One region of the Cupriavidus sp. OTU4054 genome, then DNA from elsewhere that is predicted to be linked to it. Evidence: riboswitches for the same ligand, from Rfam matches in the RefSeq annotation. Region 1 holds a riboswitch; the other holds the start of a gene.
The links. A riboswitch is a leader RNA that binds a small molecule or an ion and turns the genes downstream of it on or off. The one in region 1 is predicted to bind cobalamin.
Positions count from the first base shown of each region.

Region 2: another riboswitch for cobalamin. It lies ahead of AAHB16_RS21645 (TonB-dependent receptor plug domain-containing protein); the one in region 1 lies ahead of AAHB16_RS07405 (TonB-dependent receptor).

Region 1 covers NZ_JASATF010000004.1:202,507-207,941, forward strand. The annotation lists gene AAHB16_RS07390 (AraC family transcriptional regulator) at 1-748, opposite strand, end outside; gene AAHB16_RS07395 (carboxymuconolactone decarboxylase family protein) at 892-1,434, shown strand; gene AAHB16_RS07400 (MarR family winged helix-turn-helix transcriptional regulator) at 1,832-2,275, shown strand; cobalamin riboswitch at 2,395-2,662, shown strand; gene AAHB16_RS07405 (TonB-dependent receptor) at 2,749-4,917, shown strand; gene AAHB16_RS07410 (PepSY-associated TM helix domain-containing protein) at 4,921-5,435, shown strand, end outside.
Region 2 covers NZ_JASATF010000019.1:122,113-127,547, reverse strand. The annotation lists gene AAHB16_RS21650 (FecCD family ABC transporter permease) at 1-597, opposite strand, end outside; gene AAHB16_RS21645 (TonB-dependent receptor plug domain-containing protein) at 607-2,484, opposite strand; cobalamin riboswitch at 2,612-2,861, opposite strand; gene AAHB16_RS21640 (hypothetical protein) at 3,068-3,406, shown strand; gene AAHB16_RS21635 (cell division protein ZapA) at 3,403-3,732, shown strand; RNA gene ssrS (6S RNA) at 4,040-4,256, shown strand; gene AAHB16_RS21625 (EVE domain-containing protein) at 4,358-4,798, shown strand; gene AAHB16_RS21620 (SIMPL domain-containing protein) at 4,899-5,435, shown strand, end outside.

The sequences.
Region 1 (5,435 bases):
GCGTGAAATGGCGCGCGAGCGTGGCACGCGACATATTGCAGACGGCGGCGATACCCTCGAGCGTCCACGCCTGTTCCGGCGCGCGCACGATCGCCTCGATGGCGGGCGCGAGCCGCGCATCGGCCAGCAGCGCAAACAGCGTGTGGGCCACGCTACCGCGCGACATGATCGTGCGCATGAGTACCGTGAACAGCGCCGTCGAGAGATCGGCCACGATCGCGGCGCTGCCGGGGCGCGGCATGCTGGCTTCGGCATGCATCATGCCGATCAGCCCGCGGAGCCAGCCACTATCCCCCGCATTGGCACCCGCATTGGCACCCCCATTGCCTCCATTGGCCGACGCGGTCGGCACATGCAGGTACTCGGGCAACGTGCGCAGCAGCAGCGTGGACGACGGACTGAGGATAAACGTGCCGCACAGGATGTTGAGCGGTTCCGCGGCGCCCTCTACCAGAACCTCCGTCACCACTCCATTGAAGCTCAGCGTCGGCGCCTGCCGCGCGCCACGGTGCATCGCGCGCAACGTATGCGCGGCGCCGTGCGGAAACAGCAATACGTCGCCGGCCACGAGCCGCACGACCTCCCGGCCCACCGCGAGTTCGGCATTGCCATCGAGAATCACGTGATAAGGCACGTGCCCCGGCGCCGCCTGCTCGTTGTGCGCGGACCAGGCACCGGCCACGCGGCACTGCAGATCGACCGTGCCGGATGGGGACAACAAACGAACGAAGTCGCTGAGCGAATCCATGAGACAAGGCGTCGGTGAGACGATCGAGCAAAAAGTTGCGCCGATTCTAACTCATTCGCTTCGACTGGGGGCCTACTATTGAGTCCAAGGAAGCGCCGCACACCAACCAAGCGCGCAACCCAACGCAACCAGGAGAATTCATCATGTCCCGTCTTCAAACGATCGCCGTTACCGAAGCCACCGGCCAGACCGCCGAACTGTTCACCGCCATCAAGAAGGCCGTCGGCAAGGTGCCGAACGCCTATGCCACCATCGGCACCAATGCTCCCGCCGTACTGGCCAATGCGCTGGGCACCGGCCAGGTGCTCAAGCAAGGCACGCTGTCCGCCCGTGAACTCGAGGCCATCAACCTGTCCGTCAGCGAAGTCAGCGAATGTGATTATTGCCTGGCCGCCCATACGCTGACCGGCAAGATGTCCGGCTATACGGTCGAGCAGACCCAGCAACTGCGCCGGGGCAGCTTCCCGGACGACGCCAGGATCGACGCATTGGTGCATTTCGCGGTGGAAATCGTCAGCACGCGTGGCACGGTGCCGGCGGCAACGGTCGAGCGCGTCAAGGCGGCCGGTTACGATGACCGCCAGATTGTGGAAGCGATTCAGGCCATCAGCGCGATCCTGTTCACGAATATGATCAATCGCGTCAACGACACCACGCTGGACTTCCCGGCCGCGCCGGCGATTTGATCCAGGTGTGAGCGACCCGCGCCCCGCATATTTCGTACCCCGGAATGGCGGGCGCGGGTTTTCCCGAATCATCTGGCAAACGGCACAGATAAGATATTCTCATTATGTCCAAACATTAAATTTCGATTATTCACCCATTCGGGGGGAATGCACTTAAGTCAACAAAATCGCCAGTTAAATTGTATCTAATACGTATCACAATAAAATTTAATTCACTTTTCTTAAAGTCACGATCAAAATAGTCGTGACGATGCTGTCGCGGATGCCATCGTCAAGCGTGACAACGTCTGGCGGTCCGCCGTCCAAACCGTTTGGTCACAATCTGATATAGCGGCCCGGTTCATCAATTCGAGGTCGATCAGAAGAAAATCCGCCTTTGACCTCAGGGGATGACGCCGTGAAACACTACAACAGGGATAACTTTCTGCTCACACAGAGCATTGGCTTTCACTTAAACAAGGCCCGAAATTGCCTGCTGATGGAAATGGACTGCGCATTGCGTCCGCTCGACATCAATGGCCAGCAAATGGGCATTCTCATGACGCTGATGCGGGGGGCCGCCTCCACCCCGTTCGAAATCAGCAAGATGCTCGGCATCGACAGCGGCCTGATGACGCGGATGCTGGACAAGCTCGAAGAGAAAGGTCTCCTCGCCCGCAGCCGCAGTATCGACGATCGCCGTGTGGTCAATCTGGAACTGACCGACAAGGGAAGAGCCGTGGCCGAGCAGATTCCCGAGATTGCGCCGGAAGTGCTCAATGAACGGTTAAAGGCGTTCTCCGATACCGAATTCGCGGAATTCGGGCGCCTGCTGCAGAAATTCGCGACGCGGCATCAATGACCTCGTAGGACCCGGCGCCCGCCTGCTCTTTTGCCCCCACGGCGCGGCGCCTCAATAATTCCCACGCAAAACGTCTGCATCCCAGTACAATGCGCGCCAATCGCGCGCTAATGCACCGCACGCGATCAGCGATTGCAGGTGCCCATGCCGTTTTTGCATGGGTTAAACGGGAAACAGGTGAACCGTCTTTGCCCTCAGGCCAAACGGTAATGCCTGTGCTGCCCCCGCAACGGTAAGCAGGATCAGGATATCGCCACGCTGGCCGCGTCGATCGCGGACGGCAGTCACTGTACGGCAAATCACCGCGCGGGAAGGCGGCGATTATCCCGGGACCCACATGGGACCCAGCCTGCAAGCCCGGATACCGGCCTGTGGTCATCATCGTTCCAGACCGCACGGGCGGGGTCGCCCGGCATTCGATGAAACGCCACGCCATTCACGCCGTTCAGGCAATAGGCCGCCCGCGCGCGGCCATGCCCACCTGCCGGGATCCCCGCAGGTACCCATTCGCCGCGCAGCCACGCGGGCTCGCCGTCTCCACGCTGTCGCTGGGCGTCATTGCCGCGCTGCAGCTTCCGCAGAACGCCGCGGCGCAGGATGCGGCATTGCCCGCGGTCGTGGTCAGCGAGTCCGCCTATCCCGGCCTCGCGCTGACGACGCCGGAAACCACCGGCAGCCGCCTGGGCCTCACACCGATGGAAACGCCCGCCAGCGTCGAAGTACTGACCGGCGAAACCATTCGCGAGCGCGGCGACCAGACCGTGCGCGAGGCCGTGACGCGCGCCACCGGCATTACGGCCAACCCGGCGCCGGGCAACGGCGGCACCGCCCTCGCCGCGCGCGGCTTTGCCGGCCAGGGCTCGGTCATGCAGCTCTACGACGGCACACGGCTCTATGTGGGCGCGGGCACGGTCACGTTCCCGTTCGACACCTGGTCGGCCGACCGTATCGAGATCCTGCGCGGCCCGGCCTCCGTGATGTACGGCGAAGGCGCGATCGGGGGCGTGATCAACGTCGTACCCAAGAAGCCGTTCTCGGGTCCCATCCAGAACGAGCTCCAGATTACCGGCGGCTCGCAGAAGACCGCGCGCGTGGCCTTCGACAGCGGCGGCACGGTCAACGAGAACCTGTCCTACCGCTTTGCCACCGCGTATAACCGCTCGGCCGGCTGGGTCGATCGCGGCGACTCGCGCAACCTCATGGTCTCCGCGGCTGTCCGCCTGGACGTCTCGCGCGATTTCAACCTGACGCTCTCGTACGACGATGGCAGCCAGCATCCGATGGAGTACCTCGGTACGCCGCTCGTCAATGGCAGCCTCGATCGCTCGCTGCGCAAGAAGAACTACAACGTCGCCGATGCCGATATCACGTACCGCGACCGCTGGACGCGGCTGGCCGCCGAATGGACGCCCAACGAGCGTGTCACGGTGCGCAACCAGTTCTACTACCTGACGAGCCAGCGTCACTGGCGCGACAGCGAGACCTACACCTATCTGCCCGCGACGGGACAGGTGCGCCGCACCGACTACCTCGAGATCCTGCACGACCAGGAACAGGTGGGCGACCGCGCGGACCTGACCATTAAGAGCCGGCTGTTCGGTCTCGACAATACGACGACGGTCGGCTTCGACGTCAACCGCATCAACTTCACGCACACGAACAACTCGCCGTATGGCGGGTCGTCGGTCGTCGATGCGTACAACTTCAACCCCGGCATATTCTTCAGCCCGCCGGGCGTGTTCACCACGCCGCGTTACCGCACGCACACCACGCAGTACGCGCTGTTCGGCGAGCATCGCATTGCGCTGACGAAGCAATGGTCGATCATCGGCGGCGTGCGCTTCGACCATGCCGACTTCACGCGTAACGATCTGATCGCCGGCACGGGCTGGGACAAGACCTTCGCCAACACCACATGGCGCGCGGGCACGGTGTACCAGTTCACGCCGGACCTTGCCGTGTACGCGCAGTACGCGACGGCAACCGATCCGCTCGGCGCGCTGGTCACCACGTCCGATGCGCAGCGCAATTTCGATCTCGCCACGGGCAGGCAGGCCGAGGTGGGCGTCAAGCAGTCGTTCTGGAACAAGCGCGGCGAATGGACGTTCGCGGCGTACGAGATCCGCAAGAACGACCTGCTCTCGCGCGATCCGCTGAACCCCACGATCGTGCAGCAGGTCGGCGAGCAGTCGTCGCGCGGGCTGGAAGCGTCGGCAAGCATCGAGGTGGTGCGTGGACTGCGGCTCGACGTCAACGGCACGGTGCTGCGCGCGCGGTACGAGGACTTCAACGAATCGGTCGGCGGCCGACTGGTCTCGCGCGCGGGCAACGTCCCGACGAGCGCCCCCCAGCAGGCGGCCAATGCATGGCTGACGTGGGCGTTCCTGCCGCGGTGGCAATTCGGCGCGGGCCTGCGCTATGTCGGCGGCCGCTACGCCGACAATGCGAACACGGTGCGCGTGCCGAGCTATACCGTCGTGGATTCGGTGCTGTCGTGGCGCGTGACGAAGCAGGCCGCGCTCTCGCTGCGCGTGTACAACCTGTTCAATCGCGACTATGCCGAGGCGGTGGCCAACGGGGGCCAGCAATGGCTGCTTGGCCGGCCGCGCTCGGCGGAGCTGTCGGCCAACTTCTACTTCTGACGCATGTGGCATACCTTGCGCCGCTGGCTCTATCTGATCCATCGGTGGATGGGCATTGCCGGCTGCGTGCTGATCGCGATGTGGTTCGTGTCGGGCGTCGTCATGATGTACGTCGCGTTTCCGTCGCTGACGGACGGTGAACGCATGGCCGGGTTGCCGCCGCTTGGCATGGCCGCGCCGCCCTCCGTTACGCCAAACGCCGCATTGCTGACGGCCGGCATCGGCACGTTTCCCCGCAGCCTGCGCCTCGAGATGGCTGGCGACCGCGCGGTCTATCGCATCGTGGACCGCCAGGGGCGGCCGCATACGGTCGACGCGACGGATGGCACGCGGATCGAGCGCGTCGATGCGGAAACCGCGCGCGCGATCGCGGCGCGATTTGCCGATGTGCCCGATGCTTCGTCGCGGTGGATAGAGACCGCCGAGCGCGACCAGTGGACCGTGCCGAACGGCCTCAACGCATGGCGGCCGCTGCATCGCATCGCCATCGACGATGGCCTCGGTACCGAACTCTATGT
Region 2 (5,435 bases), on a different contig from region 1:
GTAGCTCGCGGTCCCGCCGAGATCGCCCGTCAGCCAGAACAGCATGCCGCGCAGCCGGGACTCGGGCGCCACGGCAAGAATCAGCGTGATCAGCGCGCCCCAGCCCGCGGCGATGATCACGCCCGTGAGCAGCAGGCGCGCGCCGGCCTCGTGATGCCCGCCCTGTACCTGCGGATGCAGGAGGTCGCGCCGCGCGAGCGTCGCCACCAGCACCATCGAGCACAGCGCGCCGCCGGCCGCGCCGGCCTGCACGCTCCACAGCGGCGCCATCGTCAGCATCGCCAGCAGCGCGCCGGTGGCCGCGCCACCCGATACGCCGAGCACGTACGGCTCGGCGAGCGGATTGCGCAGCAGCACCTGCATCAGCGCGCCCGAGAGCGCGAGCAGCCCGCCGCAGGCGAACGCGGCCATCGCGCGCGGCAGCCGCAGCTCCCGCACGATCGCTCCGGCCGTCCCGCTGTCCGCGCCCGTCAGCGCGGCCCACAGCTGCGCCGCGTCGAGCGGCACGCTGCCGAGCGCCAGCGAGAGCGCGAACACGCCGAGCCCCGCCATGGCGAGGGCCAGCCAGATCGCGAGCGCGCGCCGGAACTCAGCCATGGCGCCCCGTCACTTCTGCCGCCAGCCGAGCGTGATGTAGCCCGCCCTGCCCTGCGTGTTGTACGGATACGCGAGCTGGTAGTTCTTGTCGAACAGGTTTTCCACGCGGGCGGCGACGAACCATTCCTTGGTGATGTTGTAGCGGGCAGTGAGGTTCACGATACCGTATCCGCCGAGCGTGCGCGAGCCGTTGTCGAGCCGCGCCGACGACACGAGCCATTCGCCGCCCAGCCGCACGGGGCCGATATTGCGGCCCACGTCCAGCGAGGCGTGCCGGCGCGCGCGGCGCACGAGCTGCGTGTGGTTGGTCTCGTCGGTCGGATTCTGGAACGTCACCGCCGCGCCGAGGTCCGTGCCCCACACCGTGGCGCGCCACGATGCTTCCACGCCCTGCACCTTCGCGCTGTTGACGTTCTGCGCGAGGAACAGGCCGCCGCCCACCGCCGTGGAGACGATCAGGTTGTCGTAGCGCGTCTCGAACGCCGTTACGCGCAGCAGGCCCGTCTGCTCGGTGTCGTACTGCACGCCGACCTCGGCCGACTTCGCGCGCTCGGGGCTCAGGTTCGGCTGGCCGAAACCGGGGTAGTACAGCTCGTTGAACGTCGGCGCGCGGAACGCGTTGCTGACATTGGCGATCAGCTTGAGCGCCTCGGTCACGTTGAAGCCATACCCCGCGAAACCGCTCGCCTGATTGCCGAAGTCCGAGTAATGGTCGTTCCGGACGTTCAGCTGGATCTGGTTGCGGCCGATCCGGCCTTCATAGCCGCCGTACACCGAGAACACGTTGCGCGACGGCGCGCCGTACGCGCTCGAGGCCAGCGTCTGCTGCAGGTAATCGGTGCCGAACAGCAGCTTGTGCCCGGCCGTCAGCGCGTATTCGTTCTGCCAGTTGACCTGGCGCGTGCGCGTGTTGAAGAGGCTGTCGAACAGCCCGTTCTTCGTGCCCTCGCTGCGGTCCTGGCTCTGCGCCACCTTGACGTGCGTGGTCCAGTCCCGCGTGACCCGGCCGTTGACGAATGCGGACAGCGTGTAGAGCTCGCTGTCCATGCGCAGGTCGTCGGTCGAGCGGCCGGTCGAGCTCGAGCTGTCGTACGAGAGCTGGCTGTTCGAATAATAGGCGGCCACGCCCGCGTCCCAGTCCGCGCTGAACTTGTGCCGCAGCTGGCCCGACACGCTCCGGTTCTCGTACGGGTTGTCGTTCGGATTCGGCCCGCGCGTGGTCGGCACGCGCGGATTGTCGCGGCGCCACTGATCGACGTTGATCGACGAGAATCCGTCGGACTTGATGATCGAGCCCGTCACGTTGAACGACGTGTCGCCGATCTGTCCGCCGTAACCGGCGGTAGCCTGCCGCGTCTTGTAGGTGCCGTACTCCACCGACGCGTTGCCGGCGGGGGCCTGGCCCGCGCCGCTCTTGGTGAAGATCTGCACCACGCCGCCGATGGCGTCGGAGCCGTACAGCGCCGATACGTTGCCGCGCACGACCTCGATATGGTCGATCTGGTCCGGCAGGATATTGGCAAGCTGCGCGGTGCCGCCGCTGACGCCCGCGACGCGCACGCCGTCGATCAGGATCAGTACCTGGTTCGAATTGGCGCCGCGCATGAACAGCGTGGTATTGGCGCCAAGGCCCCCGTTGGTCGCGAACTCGACGCCGGCCTGATTGCGCAGCAGGCTGCGCAGGTCGGGCGCCTGCGAGTTGACGATGTCTTCCTGCGTCACGACCGTGGTATGGGGCAGCGCGTCGGAGACGGCCTGCGCGGTGCGCGAAGCGGTCACGACGATGGGATCGAGCTGGCGCGAAGCGCCGCCGTCGCTGGCCTGCGCATGCGCGGCCGTCGCGCTCAGGGTGGCGAGGGAGATCAGCGCGCCCCTGCAGGCGGCCATGGATGGACGTACCTTGGGCATGGGAGCCGCGGCGGTCCGTTGAAGCGATACACGCATTTCTAGGATGGGATGTGGATGTGCCAGGCCCGTTCCCCCGCGGACCGTTTGGCGAAGTGGCGGCACTTGCGCGCGCGCCCGCGTTCAGGCCGGTATCCGGGCTGACGACATCAGGCCGGCCGCCTTCCCGCATGCATGGCGCATGCAGTGGCTTCCGGACAGCCCTGCGAACATATGGCATGTTCGCGGTCGCTTACCGTTGCGGGGGCAGCACAGGTTGGCTGGCTCCGGCTTGCTGCCGGCGCTGGCTCCCTGTTTCCCGTTGAACTGCCCGGACGCATGAATCGGCCGGGCGAGCACCTGGAACGTGCGCGAGTGTAGGGAGTTTCACAGATGGCGTCAATGCGGCACGATGCGTGCCGTTAACTGGCATTTCCCCCGCATCCGATGCAACTTCCGCGCGCGATGCCGGTCAGACCCGGCTTGGCCGACGTGGCATCGCAGGTGGAATGCGTCCACCATTCGGCTAGAATCCGGAACACCGACGCAAAAAATCGCCGACTTCAAAACCGGACCTCAGGCAACTATGCTCACTGAACTTGAACAACTGGCTGCCAAGATCGGGCGCGTACTCCATCACGCGGACACGCTGGCGGCCGAGAACCAGCGGCTGCGCGCGGAGATCGACCGCCTGCAGAACGAAGCGAGCCAGCTGCGCGGCGAGCGCGAGGCCATGGCCGCCGATCGCGAACTGCTCAATATCAAGATCGAGGAAGCGCAGCTGCGCATCCAGTCGATCCTGGACAAGCTGCCGACCGCCAGCGACGCGCGCCAGCTCGATCTGCTCGGCGACGGCGGCGCGACGGCCACCGCGGGCACGGCAGGCACGCCAGGCACACAACGGGCTCCCGGAGAACATGCATGAGCAACAAGCAAGTGGAACTCACCATCGCCGGCCAGCCGTACCGGTTCGCCATCGCGCCCGACAACGAAGCGGCGCTGCTGGAAGCCGTTGCGCTCGTCGATGCGCAGATGAACAAGCTCAAGGGCAACGTGGCCGCGAAGGGTGTCGAGCGCGTCGCGGTGATGGCCGCGATCAGCATCGCGTCGGACCTGCTCGCCCTGCGTCGCAAGCAGGACGAGGATGGCACGATACCGGTCGATGCGGTGCGCGCGCGTATTCGCGAACTCAACGAACGCGCGGACGAAGCATTGCGGCAATACGCGCATGTCGGCACGGATTCGCGCTGACCGGCACGCTGAATTTTTCTGGCATGTGAGCCTTGAAGTTCATCGCGCCGTACCGATATCCCGAGTGTGGTTGGGTGTACTGCGCCGCGGAAAATGTAACCATACGGCAGGACGGACTTGGTATGGCCCGCAGCGCGGTGTATAGTGGAGCCACTGTTCGACGCAGCCACGACGCGGTCAGCGAAGTGAATGCAGGGAGCAGAAAATGGCCAGGTTACCGTGCCGGGCCGCCGTTCTCATCCCATCCTTTGAAGAAACGGCAAACGTCTGACATACGATAGATTTGTCGAAAGTCAGACGTTTGACAGTTTCCCTGCCTGGTTCGTGAAGGTCATAATTCCTTGAACCGATATGCATTGCATGGTGCGGGATCATGTCGTGTGGGCGAGCGCGTCGCCGCATTCATAGTCTGGGCCAAGCCTGGACTCCCTGAGTGGGTGATGTACCCGAAATACGACTTCCGCAGCCACTCTGAACCTCACTTGGGTTCAGGATGCCGATCTAGCGGCCGAGGCGGGGACCCCCAAAAAAGGCGGTGGTTTTTCACGAAACCACTGCCTTTTTCCTTTTCCGCATCCCTGACGTGACCGCTCACGTGACCACTCGCGCCCGCCAGTACTGGCTCATGAAGTCGGAACCCGACGAAGCCAGCATCGACGACCTCGCCGCCAAGGGCACGCTGCCCTGGACCGGCGTCCGCAACTACCAGGCGCGCAACTTCATGCGCGACCAGATGCGCCTCGGCGACGGCGTGCTGTTCTACCACTCGTCCTGCCCCGAGCCCGGCATCGCGGGACTGGCCGAGGTCTGCTCGGCCCCCTACCCCGACCCGACCCAGTTCGACGCAAAGAGCGACTACTACGACAAGGCATCGAAGCAGGAAGACCCGCGCTGGTCTCTCGTTGACGTGCGCTTCGTGAAGAAGACGCCGCTGATCGCGCTGCCCGCGTTGCGCGAGTACGACGCGCTCGCGGACATGGTCGTGCTTCGCCGCGGCAATCGCCTGTCCATCACGCCGGTGACGCCGGCCGAATGGCGCTTCATCACCGAAAAACTCATGAAGTGATACATCTGGAAACACTGTCGCCCGCGCTCGAGTCCCGTCCTACGGAACGAAGCGCGCGCCAGTGCGTCTGAATGCCACCACATTTGAACGGGAGAACAATATGAAGAACATGCTTGCCGCCACGCTGCTGGGTACTGCCGCGCTCGCGTCCACGGGCGTCTCCGCGCAAACGGTGCCGCCGCCCGCGGGCGTGCTGTCGCTCGCCGCGCAGGCCGTGACGGAAGTACCCACCGATATCGTGCAGGTCACGCTCGCCGCCGAGCAGGAAGGCGCGGAACCGGGCGCAATCTCGTCGGCGCTGTCGGCAAAGACCACCGCGGTACTGGCGCAGGCCAAGCGCGTCTCGGGCGTGGAAGCGCAGTCGGGCGGCTTCACGATCCAGCCGACCACCGATCGCAACGGCCGCATCAGCACGTGGCGCGGCCGCTCGGAGGTCGTCCTCAAGTCGCGCGACTTTGCCGCGGTATCGAAGCTCGCCGGTGACCTCGCCAGCCAGATGCAGGTGCAGAACATCGCGTTCTCGCTGTCGCGCGAGGCGCGCCTGGCCGCCGAAAGCAAGCTCGCCGAAGAGGCCGTGGCCTCGTTCCGCGACAAGGCGCAGCAGACCACGAAGCTGTTCGGCTACGGCAGCTATACG